Linked DNA regions of Symmachiella dynata. The main gene of each other region encodes a partner of the protein of the gene in region 2 in a complex. Links are inferred from orthologs where the notes say so. Each region holds a gene or a part of one and is shown on either strand. Other genes may lie near its edges. The genes, in order: Mal52_RS11645, accD, accB and accC.

Region 1 (2,910 bases), 4.4 Mb from region 2 along the record:
TGTGGGGGTGCTGGGCCGACCCGAAAACGATGGCCGGACGGTGGTTTGGTATGCACAAATTCGCACCGGCAGTGATGCGGTTGCTGGGGGGATTGACATTCAATTCGTACCTCTGGAATATGACCACCTACGTCTGGCGCAAGAGATGCGCGACGAACGTCTACCACAGGAATTTGTGTCGACGATCCAGACCGGTTGGTGGACGACTTGCTTGGAGGTGTTGCCCAGCAAAGAGCGTCGTCGTGGGCCGTTTTGAAATAGCAAAGGACGGATCAATTGAGAGCAGTTGTGCAAAGGGTTTCCCGGGCTCAGGTTTCGGTCGCGGGTGAAGTCACCGGAGAGATCGGCAGCGGCTATTTGGTGCTGTTGGGCGTCACTGCCGAAGATGGCCAGGATGACGTCATTTATCTGGCCGCCAAGATTGCCGGACTGCGGATTTTTGAAGATGAGGCCGGCAAAATGAATCTCTCGCTGGCCGATGTCGGCGGAGCGATGTTGGTCGTCAGTCAATTCACACTTTTGGGCGATTGTCGGAAAGGGCGTCGCCCCAGTTTCATCGCGGCGGCCCGTCCGGAAATTGCGAATCCGCTTTACGAAAGTTTCGTTGCGGAAGTCCGCGGCCATGGGATCGAAGTGGCGACCGGCCGGTTTCAAGAACAGATGCAAGTCGAGTTGGTCAACGAGGGACCGGTGACCATTCTGGTCGACAGCCGCAAGGAATTCTGATGTGTGAATTCAAAATGTTGCCAGCACATTTGGCAGGGGAGTTCGCCGCAAAAAACAACGTCCGCATTTGGCTGGCGAACGAAAGGCTATTCTCGTGAAACCCTTATAATACAGGGTTTTTAGGGTATTGTTAATGAAACATAACGGACATTATCGGACGTTGCGGATATGCTGAAATACTGGTGTTTCAGCAATGCGTACTTAGCTGTTGGGCTGCGACGTTCTCTGGCGACTGTTCGCGCACCGGGCCATCGAGATGATCACTTGCCACTCTGATCGACCGGTTAGCTATTGGCGTCGGGAGTCATCTCAGCATCCGTATCAGCATCAGCGGCGGGGTCGTTGTCGGTGGCCGCGAGCGTTTCCTCAATAGCGGTTTCTTCAAAGACTCCGATGCGGCGGAATTTCTCATAACGCCGATCGAGTAGTTCCTCTTTCGAAAGTCCATCCATCGATTTGAGGCTTTCGGTCAGACTGGCTTTGAGAGCCATCGCCATCCGCCGGTGGTTGCGGTGTGCGCCTCCCAACGGCTCGGGAATCACCTCGTCGACAATCCCCATTCTCAAAAGGTCGGCTGAGGTAAACTTGAGCGCCTGGGCCGCCTTGTCGGCATGTTTCACATGCTTCCATAAAATGCCCGCACAGCCTTCGGGGCTGATCACCGAATAGTAGGCGTGCTGCAAGACGGCAACGTGGTCGGCGATGCCGATTCCCAAAGCTCCACCTGACCCCCCTTCCCCCAGCACGACCGCCGTGATCGGTGTCGGGATGCGCGACATCTCGCGGAGGTTGTATGCGATCGTGTAGGCTTGACCGCGTTCTTCGGCACCGATCCCCGGATAGGCGCCGGGCGTGTCGATGAAGCAGATGATCGGCAGTCCATATTTGGCCGCCATTTGCATCCGTGACAGCGCCTTGCGATACCCTTCGGGATGAGCGCAGCCATAGTGGCAATCGCTTCGCTCCTGGATCGTCCGTCCTTTTTGCTGGCCGATCAGCATGATCTTGCGACCGTTGATTTTGGCCAGTCCGGTGAGAATGGCGCGGTCGTCTCCAATCGCTCGGTCGCCATGCAGCTCGACAAATTCGTCGAACACCAGTTCGATGTAGTCGGGCGTTTGTGGCCGACCGGTCTGTCGGGCCACCTGCACCGTTTCCCAGGCACCAAGATTGTCGAAAATTTCGCGCGTCAATCGCGTGATTTCCAACTTCAATTGGCGGATCTGTTCGGCGTGTTCAGGCGTCGAATTTTCTTGCGCATTGAGATCGGCCAGTTGCTTTTCGAGTTCTTGAATCGGCCGCTCGAACGGGAGCGGTTGATATGTCGCCATCGCTGATTCTTGTTCGCGGAGGGTGAATTGAGTGACATGCCGGATAGGGCGGTACGCCCCAGATGGTCGCGACTTCAACGCCCCAGGTCAAGCAAGCCGCGATTTTCTGTTCGCGCAGTTTTCGATTTGCAGGCTGCTGGCTGCAAACGGACCTGCGACATGAATGGCGATGGCCACTTAGACATCGGGGAGCGTCTTGAAGATATCCTCCATATCGTCGATGCTCATGATCGTTCCTTCAGATTCTTTTTCCGGAGGCTTTTGCTCTTGTGGAGGGGCTGGTTTGGGTTGGGGCGGTTGTGCTTGGCCTGGATCCGGCGCCGGAGGTTGCTGAGTGGCTTGGGGCGCAGTTGGTTGCGGAGGCTGTTGCTGCTGCGGCGGCATCGGTTGTGGCGGCATTTGCGGTGGCTGCATACCTGGAGGCTGCATACCCGGGGGTTGCTGCATACCCGGTTGCGGATACATTTGATTCTGCATGGCTTGCTGGTGCATCATCTGCTGGTAATACGCCTGTTGCTGTTGGAGCATTTGCTGATGCATGGCCATTTGTTCGGGGGTCATCGCCTGCAGCGGCATGCCTGGTTGCGGGAAGGGTTGCGGAGGCTGGCCTGTTGGTTGTTGGGGCGGCTGCTGGGCAGGTTGCTGCTGTGCTGGAGGCGCAGGAGCTTTCGGCTTTTCGATGGGCTCGGCTTTGATATTGACCTTCGATTTGGTTTTCTCAGGGGCTTTGACAGAGCCAGGATTCTTTTTGAGCGCCTCGGTTCGCATCGCGTCCAATCGACTGTCGATGCGTGACGCGATGCCCTCATCTTGATCTTTGAGTTTATCCTCGTTGATTTCTTGTTCCGTCCGT
Region 2 (2,917 bases):
ATTTCTACCGAGACGTTGTTGTCGGTGGATGGAGGAATTGGCCCGGATACGATTGGATCGACCGCCCAGGCGGGGGCCAAACTCTTTGTTGCAGGAAGTTCGATTTTTGATGCCAGTGATTATCGCGAAGCCGCGACTCAACTTTTTGATGCTGCGTCACAAGCCGCATCAGCGTCCCTTTGAGGAGTGAAACGTTCGTTCCATGTCAAAATCCCAAGCCGTGCTGATTCGTCCCGGCTGTACTGATTTCGACCAGCAAAACCGTATTCAAGGCACCTTGAATATTCCCCTCAATCAACAAGGGCAAGTTCAAGTGAGCCGGCTTGCCGAGGACTTGCGCGATATCCCGCTAAAGCGGATTTATTCTGCGCCGTGTGAACCTGCGCGCGAAACGGCCGAGAGCCTCAGCGCAGATTTGGGTGTGCCGGTTAAGGAACTGGACAGCCTCGCGAATTTGAATCAAGGCTTGTGGCAGGGCATGGTCGTCGACGATATTCGCCGCAAGCATCCCAAAGTCTTTAAGCAATGGCAGGAATCCCCCGAGACGATCTGTCCGCCCGAGGGCGAGGAGTTTACCGATGCCATGGTCCGCGTGGGTAAGGCGATTGACAAGATTCTGAAGCGCGACGTCAATTTTGCTATCATTGCCCCGGAACCGTTGGCATCGATGATTCGCTGGCATGTGTGCGGAGGCAAACTTCATACTGTCGAGCCCAGTGACAGTTGTCGGGATGATTGCCATTGGGAGATTTTGGAGACAAACGGAAAATCGGAAGCACCGCTCGAGAATGGCCAAGGAACACCGGCCAAGCCTGCGCGTGCGAAGACAAGCAATTGATAGTTGGACCAGCCCTCTGTTAAGTATTCATAGAGGGGCGGAATTGTCCGTTTTGAATAGAGCATGGATCACATGAACGACGATCAAACAAACATCGTCGCAGCTAGGAAACGCAAACCGATGAGTTCCGTCCCCGAACCGGATGAAACCGGCCGGAACGGACATTCCCACCGCCCAAAGCGGGGAGTGCCCGAAGGGCTGTGGTTGCAATGCGAAGGTTGCAGCGCCACCGTGTATCGCAAAACGGTCGATAGCCGGATGGGCGTCTGCCCGGAATGCGACTATCATTTTTACGTGCCGACCGCAGAGCGGATTCGTCAACTGTTGGACGAAGGCAGCTTTGAAGAATGGTTCGCGGAATTGCGACCCATGGACCCGCTGGGTTTTGCGGACCGCAAACCGTATGCGGAACGACTAAAGGCCGAGCAAGCCCGGACCGGCTTATCGGAAGCCTGTGTTGTCGGGCGGGGTTACATGCGTGGCCGACCGCTGGCGTTGGGTATCACCGATTCGGCGTTCATCATGGGAAGCATGGGCTCTGTGGTTGGTGAGAAATTGACCCGGACCATCGAACTGGCGACCGAGCGTGAACTGTCACTGGTCATTGTCAGCGGCTCTGGCGGCGGCGCGCGGATGCATGAGGGAATCTTATCGTTGATGCAAATGGGCAAAGTCTCAGCTGCGTTGGCGCGATTTCACGAAGCGGGGGGACTGTTTATTTCGGTGATGACCAATCCCACGATGGGGGGCGTGGCGGCCAGTTTCGCATCGTTGGGGGATGTCAATTTTGCCGAACCAAAAGCATTGATCGGTTTCGCCGGGCCCCGGGTCGTGGAGGCCACTGTCAAAGTCCCGCTGCCCCCGGGATTTCAAACCAGCGAGTTCATGTTGGAACATGGTTTTGTTGACCGTATCGTGGCCCGTGCGGATTTGCGCAGTGAAATCACCCGCGTCATTGACTATTGCGGGAAATGAGGCTGGCGGCTTTGCGGCATCAGGCTTGAGGGGCGTATTGCTTTCCTGGTCCTGGGTGTCGTTTCTAAGTCTCACGATCCGAGGTAGCCGCGCCCTCTAGGCAGCGGTATACTGGAGAGTCCGGATTCCACACATCACGGCTTTGCAAACATCCCCGGTCGTTGCCTTTGTTGAAACGAGCCACGCAACATGCTGCTCATCAAAAAAATCCTTGTTCCGCTAATCAAACGGGCGCGATTGAAGAAGGTCAATATTGACGCACGCTTCATCAAGGAGCGTAAGCTGGGACAAGGGAGCATGTCGGAAGTTTGGCGGGCTAAGGACAAATTGAGCGGCCGCGTGGTGGCGTTGAAAATCTTGGACTTAGAAAAAACGGCGCGACTCGAAGCGCGGTTTGAAGGGTTGGCCAAGCCCTGCGAAGGGGAAGTCGCTATGAAATTGCGACACCCGCACATCGTTCGCACTTTAGAGCACGGCATCACCACCAACAACGAACAGTATTTGGTGATGGAATACGTCAACGGTGTGAGCCTGACGTTGCCTGTTGCTCTGCAGAACGAATTGATGCAATCGCACCGTTTGACATTCATCGTTCAAATCGGGGAAGGGTTGGACTATTTTCACAAACAAGGTTGGATCCACCGCGATTTGTGTCCCCGCAACATACTGGTCGACCGGCAGAATTCCATCAAACTGATCGACTTTGGCCTGGTGGTTCCCAACACACCGCCATTTCGCGCTCCCGGCAATCGCACCGGTACCGCTAGTTATATGGCGCCGGAATTGATCAAGCGGATGCCGACTGACCAGCGGATCGATGTCTATTCGTATGCCGTGACCTGCTATGAAATGTATACCAAACAGTTGCCGCATGGTGTGGATCCGACATTGACGCTGGATATGATTGTGCAGCACATCAATCAAGCACCGATCGACATCCGTGAACTGGTGCCCGACATCGACGACCAAGTGGCCTCGACAATCATGACGGGACTCGCGGCAAAACCGGAAGATCGTTGGGATTCGGTGGGAGCGATGTTGCACCGACTGCGCGGAGCCCAGGAACGCTTGGAACCCGAGTCCGAGTATGAATACGTCGATGAC
Region 3 (2,965 bases), 2.9 Mb from region 2 along the record:
CGCGTTCACTTCGATGAAGTAAAACTGATTGTCCTTGTCGACAATAAATTCAACGGTGCCCGCATTCTGGTACCCCGCCGCTTTGACCAACCGCACAGCCGCCTTACAGATGTCTTGTCGCACTGCGGTGGGCAAACTCGAAGCGGGGCTTTCTTCGACGACTTTTTGGTGCCGTCGCTGCAAACTGCAATCCCGTTCCCATAGGTGCACCACATTGCCGTGAGTGTCAGCCAAGATCTGGACTTCGACGTGTCGCGGATGCTCAATGTATTTTTCGAGGTACACGCCGCCATCACTAAAGGCGCTCTCGGCCTCTGCTGAAGCTGCCTTCAGGCCCGACTTCAGCGTGATGTCGTTCATCGCCACCCGCATCCCTTTGCCGCCCCCACCGGCGGTGGCTTTGATCAGCACCGGATAACCAATGCGATTCGCGACCTCTAAGGCCTCCGATTCACTCGTCACCAGCCCGTCGCTGCCGGGGACCACGCTGACCTTGGCTTGCTCCGCAATTCCGCGGGCCGTTACTTTATCCCCCAACTGCGCCATGGCTTCATGCGGGGGACCGATAAATTCGATATTGCAACTGCGGCACACCTCGGCGAAATGTGCGTTCTCTGCCAAAAATCCATAACCAGGATGGATCGCTTGGACATTGCCCAGTTCCGCGACGCTGATGATACGGTTGATCATCAGGTAGCTGTCGGTCGCGGCGGCTGGGCCGATGCAATACGCCTCATCGGCCAATTTCAGATAATGCGCACCGCGGTCCGCCTCGCTGAAGACAGCGACGGACTCAATCTCCAAATCGCGACACGCGCGGAGGACCCGCAAGGCGATTTCACCCCGATTGGCGACTAGAATTCGTTGAAACATGGCACCTTTGTGGGTCGCGCCCACCTCGCGCTCATTTCGTCTCGCTCAACGGCACCAGGACCGTTTCACCCGACGTGCGATAGTTCTGTTTTCGACAACTGGTTCCGTAAAACGACTCGACCTCAAAAATCCCTTGGCCGCTGCGGATTGATGCGTGATGTCTGAAATCGACACAAATCCGGCGACTTAACCTTCATGCGCAGGGTGCGAGCCGTACCGCAGCGCCTCGTCCTCAATTCCTCTTGCGCAACAATTCCTCTTGCGGCGACTGACACCTCAGAGACATCGCGTGACCTTACGCAATCTTCAATCCCGTCGGTCGTGGCGCGTGGCATCCGGTCGACTCTTCGTTTCACCGGTTTCGCATACTGGCCGAAATTGCAAATCAACCGGGCCGCACACGAAACAACGGCTGACCGAATTCCACCGGATCACCATTTTTGACTAGCACTTCAGTAATGGTTCCGGAAACTTCCGCGGGAATCTGGTTGAAGACTTTCATCGCTTCGACAATGCATACAATTGTGTCGCCGGAAACCTTCGAACCAATCTTCACAAACGGAGGATCATCCGGCGTCGGCGATGTGAAAAACGTTCCCACTGTCGGGCTGGTGATCTCAATTGTGCCGTCATCCACCGCAGCAGCTTCCGCAGGCGCACCGGCCGGAGCCGGGTGTGGCGCTGCCGCATAGGCCGCAGCATTGGGAACCATTTGCATGACGTCTTGTGGTCCGCGCCGCAACTTCCAGCGCTGCTCGCCGTTTTGCACATCGACTTCAGTCAGGCCGTGCGCTTCCATCAATTCGATCAGTTCTGTCAAGCGGGCCAAATCGACCGGGCCTTGCGTCGACTGATTTTCGTCAGTCATGTGTTTCGTTCCTATTATTTATTTTGGCGACTCACCAGCGCTTCACCGGACCGCGCTGGGATGCGCCGTTCCGCCAGACACCGAAAGCCGCTGGAGTTCTAATGAGTTTCGCGTTCTCTGCAAGTTACGCGTTATCGGTCAGCTCAAGACAATTTCGTCGAATTTCTTGGGTGAGGAGGTCAACACGTCGTGCCCATCCTTTGTCACCAACACATCATCTTCGATTCGCACGCCTCCCCAACCGGGAAGGTAAATTCCTGGCTCAACCGTCACCACCATGCCCGGCTTCAATTCCATTTCCGTCATGGAATTCAACCGCGGGCCTTCGTGGATATCCAAGCCCAGACCGTGGCCTAGACCATGATTGAATTTCTTCCCGAAACCGGCATCCTCGATCACTTTTCGAGCGGCCGCATCTACATCGCAGCACCGCGCTCCAGGACGGACATTTCGAATCCCCGCGAGTTGAGCATTTAACACAACTCTATATATTTTCTCTAGTTTCGCCGAAATTTTACCGGTCACCAAAACTCGCGTCAAGTCGCTTTTGTACCCCGTTGGCCCATCAGCTCCCCAGTCGACAAGCACAAAGTCCGCGTCGGAAATCAAGACCCGCCTTGGAGTTGCGTGCGGCAGCGCCGCATGGGCTCCCACCGCCACAATCGGAGCAAAGCTCGAACCGGTCGCCCCAAAACTCCGCATCGAATGTTCCAGATCGTGCGCCACCTGAAGTTCCGTCTGCTCACCGCGGAGGGTCGCTTTGAGAACCTCAAACCCTTTCTCCGCCTGCGTCACCGCCTCGCGCAGCGCCGCAACTTCCGAGGCATCCTTACAGAGCCGCAATTCTTCCACAAGCCCTGACACAGGAACGAGTTCCGCACTCTTAAGCGCTGTGCGCAGCCCCTCAGACTCATCGACCGTCGTCGAGTTGCTTTCGAAGCCCAGGTTCGCGATTTTTGCCCGCGCGGCAATTTTGGCCGCAGCCGCAACGATCCCGATCTTTTGTGGACGAATATGGACGTCCAATCCGGGACACTCGTCCGCAATCTGTGTCTCATACCGCCCGTCGCTGATCAAGACCGTGGCGGTTCGGCTCACCAACAGGAAACTGTCGTCCCCGCTAAAACCGGTCAAGTAGGTCACGTTCGTAAAGTTCGTCACCAACAGCGCATCAGCACCGACTGCCTTCAACTTGCGCAGCACGCCGTTACGACGCTTGACGAA
Region 4 (3,069 bases), 2.9 Mb from region 2 along the record:
CTTCAATAACTTCAGCCAAGTTATCACCAATCCCGCCAAGTTTTACATGACCAAAGTCATCCACCTCGGCGTCCTGTGTGACCATTCCGCTTTGCGGCAGCTTGGCTCCTTCGCTGGCGATGATCAGGCCGTACGACTTGCCCTCTGCTCGCCGCGCCTTGAGAATATTGCACATCTCGTCGATGTCGACTTCGACTTCCGGCACGAGAATAAAGTCGGCAGCGGTCGCAATTCCGGCGAAGCAGGCGATCCATCCGGCGTGGCGTCCCATGGTTTCGATGACCATCACGCGACGATGCGATTCGGCAGTCGTCCGCAAACGATCCACCGATTCCATCACAATATTGATCGACGTATCAAAGCCAAACGTAAAGTCGGTGCAGCTCAAGTCGTTGTCGATTGTCTTGGGAACACCGACCACGGGAAACTTGCGTTCCGAATACAGCCGGCTGGCCACACCCAACGTGTCGTCTCCCCCAATGGCGATGAGTGCATCGACATCGAGTTCATCAAACGTCTTGATCAAACGATCCGCCAGTTCGGGGTCATCCGGATCTTTATAAGGATTCGTCCGTGAAGATCCTAAAATCGTACCGCCACGAGCGATGATTTCGTCGGTGTCTTGAACGCGGAGATCAGTAAAATTCCCCTCAATCGCGCCGCGCCAGCCTTCAAGCATGCCGATCGATTTTCCGCCGGCATTGTGAATCGTGCGAACCACTGCGCGAATCACTGGGTTCAGACCGGGACAATCGCCGCCACCGGTCAATAATGCAACTTTCATTTTCTCACGTCTCTCTTGTTTGACAAAAACTAACGGTCCGTCGCTTTGGACTGATCCATTCCGCCACTCTATGTGGCCTATTGACTTGTGCAGTGGTGCTGATCATGACAGGCCCCGCACGTTACCATGTTCGTTCAATAAATGTGGTGTCGACTTTACTCTCGGCGAAGGCGTTGTGATCAAAAATCTTACGTGCCAGGGGAATTGTGGTGGCGATTCCTTCCACTTCAAATTCCGCCAACGCCCGCTTCATCGTGGCAATCGCCTCGTCGCGTGTGGGACGGTGCACGATCAGTTTTCCGATCAAGGAATCATAATACGGTCCAACTGTGTAGCCTTCATGAACATGCGAGTCCCAACGCACGCCAATCCCGCCGGGAACGCGCAATTTTGTAATTTTCCCTGGCGAGCCGCGAAAACCGTGGTCGGGATCCTCCGCATTCACGCGGACCTCAATCGCGGCTCCTTCGCACGGAATCCCTTTTTGCTTCCAGGGCAACGCTTCTCCCGAAGCAATGCGAATCTGCTGTTGGATCAAGTCGATGCCGGTCACCATCTCGGTCACCGGATGCTCCACCTGAATCCGCGCGTTCACTTCGATGAAGTAAAACTGATTGTCCTTGTCGACAATAAATTCAACGGTGCCCGCATTCTGGTACCCCGCCGCTTTGACCAACCGCACAGCCGCCTTACAGATGTCTTGTCGCACTGCGGTGGGCAAACTCGAAGCGGGGCTTTCTTCGACGACTTTTTGGTGCCGTCGCTGCAAACTGCAATCCCGTTCCCATAGGTGCACCACATTGCCGTGAGTGTCAGCCAAGATCTGGACTTCGACGTGTCGCGGATGCTCAATGTATTTTTCGAGGTACACGCCGCCATCACTAAAGGCGCTCTCGGCCTCTGCTGAAGCTGCCTTCAGGCCCGACTTCAGCGTGATGTCGTTCATCGCCACCCGCATCCCTTTGCCGCCCCCACCGGCGGTGGCTTTGATCAGCACCGGATAACCAATGCGATTCGCGACCTCTAAGGCCTCCGATTCACTCGTCACCAGCCCGTCGCTGCCGGGGACCACGCTGACCTTGGCTTGCTCCGCAATTCCGCGGGCCGTTACTTTATCCCCCAACTGCGCCATGGCTTCATGCGGGGGACCGATAAATTCGATATTGCAACTGCGGCACACCTCGGCGAAATGTGCGTTCTCTGCCAAAAATCCATAACCAGGATGGATCGCTTGGACATTGCCCAGTTCCGCGACGCTGATGATACGGTTGATCATCAGGTAGCTGTCGGTCGCGGCGGCTGGGCCGATGCAATACGCCTCATCGGCCAATTTCAGATAATGCGCACCGCGGTCCGCCTCGCTGAAGACAGCGACGGACTCAATCTCCAAATCGCGACACGCGCGGAGGACCCGCAAGGCGATTTCACCCCGATTGGCGACTAGAATTCGTTGAAACATGGCACCTTTGTGGGTCGCGCCCACCTCGCGCTCATTTCGTCTCGCTCAACGGCACCAGGACCGTTTCACCCGACGTGCGATAGTTCTGTTTTCGACAACTGGTTCCGTAAAACGACTCGACCTCAAAAATCCCTTGGCCGCTGCGGATTGATGCGTGATGTCTGAAATCGACACAAATCCGGCGACTTAACCTTCATGCGCAGGGTGCGAGCCGTACCGCAGCGCCTCGTCCTCAATTCCTCTTGCGCAACAATTCCTCTTGCGGCGACTGACACCTCAGAGACATCGCGTGACCTTACGCAATCTTCAATCCCGTCGGTCGTGGCGCGTGGCATCCGGTCGACTCTTCGTTTCACCGGTTTCGCATACTGGCCGAAATTGCAAATCAACCGGGCCGCACACGAAACAACGGCTGACCGAATTCCACCGGATCACCATTTTTGACTAGCACTTCAGTAATGGTTCCGGAAACTTCCGCGGGAATCTGGTTGAAGACTTTCATCGCTTCGACAATGCATACAATTGTGTCGCCGGAAACCTTCGAACCAATCTTCACAAACGGAGGATCATCCGGCGTCGGCGATGTGAAAAACGTTCCCACTGTCGGGCTGGTGATCTCAATTGTGCCGTCATCCACCGCAGCAGCTTCCGCAGGCGCACCGGCCGGAGCCGGGTGTGGCGCTGCCGCATAGGCCGCAGCATTGGGAACCATTTGCATGACGTCTTGTGGTCCGCGCCGCAACTTCCAGCGCTGCTCGCCGTTTTGCACATCGACTTCAGTCAGGCCGTGCGCTTCCATCAATTCGATCAGTTCTGTCAAGCGGGC

The links.
Region 1: the proteins of accD (region 2) and Mal52_RS11645 are in contact, whole or in part, in a solved structure (PDB 8UXZ), measured with the Escherichia coli proteins. The link is inferred for Symmachiella dynata from one-to-one orthologs.
Region 3: the proteins of accD (region 2) and accB are in contact, whole or in part, in a solved structure (PDB 8UXZ), measured with the Escherichia coli proteins. The link is inferred for Symmachiella dynata from one-to-one orthologs.
Region 4: the proteins of accD (region 2) and accC are in contact, whole or in part, in a solved structure (PDB 8UXZ), measured with the Escherichia coli proteins. The link is inferred for Symmachiella dynata from one-to-one orthologs.

What each region holds. Positions count from the first base shown.
Region 1 is NZ_CP036276.1:3,004,285-3,007,194, forward strand. What follows is about bases 35-2,870. They hold Mal52_RS11645 (acetyl-CoA carboxylase carboxyltransferase subunit alpha), read right to left. Parts: upstream 2,058-2,870; coding sequence 1,011-2,057; downstream 35-1,010. Other genes in these bases: Mal52_RS11635 (metallophosphoesterase family protein), read left to right, coding at 35-256; dtd (D-aminoacyl-tRNA deacylase), read left to right, coding at 277-726; Mal52_RS11650 (serine/threonine protein kinase), read right to left, coding at 2,235-2,870. In the rest of the region: more of Mal52_RS11635, read left to right, coding at 1-34; more of Mal52_RS11650, read right to left, coding at 2,871-2,910. UniProt on the Escherichia coli protein: Component of the acetyl coenzyme A carboxylase (ACC) complex. First, biotin carboxylase catalyzes the carboxylation of biotin on its carrier protein (BCCP) and then the CO(2) group is transferred by the carboxyltransferase to acetyl-CoA to form malonyl-CoA.
Region 2 is NZ_CP036276.1:7,419,212-7,422,128, reverse strand. The notes cover bases 43-2,885. They hold accD (acetyl-CoA carboxylase, carboxyltransferase subunit beta), read left to right. Parts: upstream 43-958; coding sequence 959-1,813; downstream 1,814-2,885. Other genes in these bases: Mal52_RS28200 (serine/threonine protein kinase), read left to right, coding at 2,003-2,885; Mal52_RS28210 (histidine phosphatase family protein), read left to right, coding at 203-838; rpe (ribulose-phosphate 3-epimerase), read left to right, coding at 43-183. In the rest of the region: more of rpe, read left to right, coding at 1-42; more of Mal52_RS28200, read left to right, coding at 2,886-2,917.
Region 3 is NZ_CP036276.1:4,479,884-4,482,848, forward strand. What follows is about bases 1-2,891. They hold accB (acetyl-CoA carboxylase biotin carboxyl carrier protein), read right to left. Parts: upstream 1,742-2,891; coding sequence 1,259-1,741; downstream 1-1,258. Other genes in these bases: accC (acetyl-CoA carboxylase biotin carboxylase subunit), read right to left, coding at 1-873; Mal52_RS16925 (M24 family metallopeptidase), read right to left, coding at 1,880-2,891. Outside these bases: more of Mal52_RS16925, read right to left, coding at 2,892-2,965. UniProt on the Escherichia coli protein: This protein is a component of the acetyl coenzyme A carboxylase complex; first, biotin carboxylase catalyzes the carboxylation of the carrier protein and then the transcarboxylase transfers the carboxyl group to form malonyl-CoA.
Region 4 is NZ_CP036276.1:4,478,514-4,481,582, forward strand. The notes cover bases 75-3,069. They hold accC (acetyl-CoA carboxylase biotin carboxylase subunit), read right to left. Parts: upstream 2,244-3,069; coding sequence 906-2,243; downstream 75-905. Other genes in these bases: Mal52_RS16910 (6-phosphofructokinase), read right to left, coding at 75-784; accB (acetyl-CoA carboxylase biotin carboxyl carrier protein), read right to left, coding at 2,629-3,069. Also shown: more of Mal52_RS16910, read right to left, coding at 1-74. UniProt on the Escherichia coli protein: This protein is a component of the acetyl coenzyme A carboxylase complex; first, biotin carboxylase catalyzes the carboxylation of the carrier protein and then the transcarboxylase transfers the carboxyl group to form malonyl-CoA.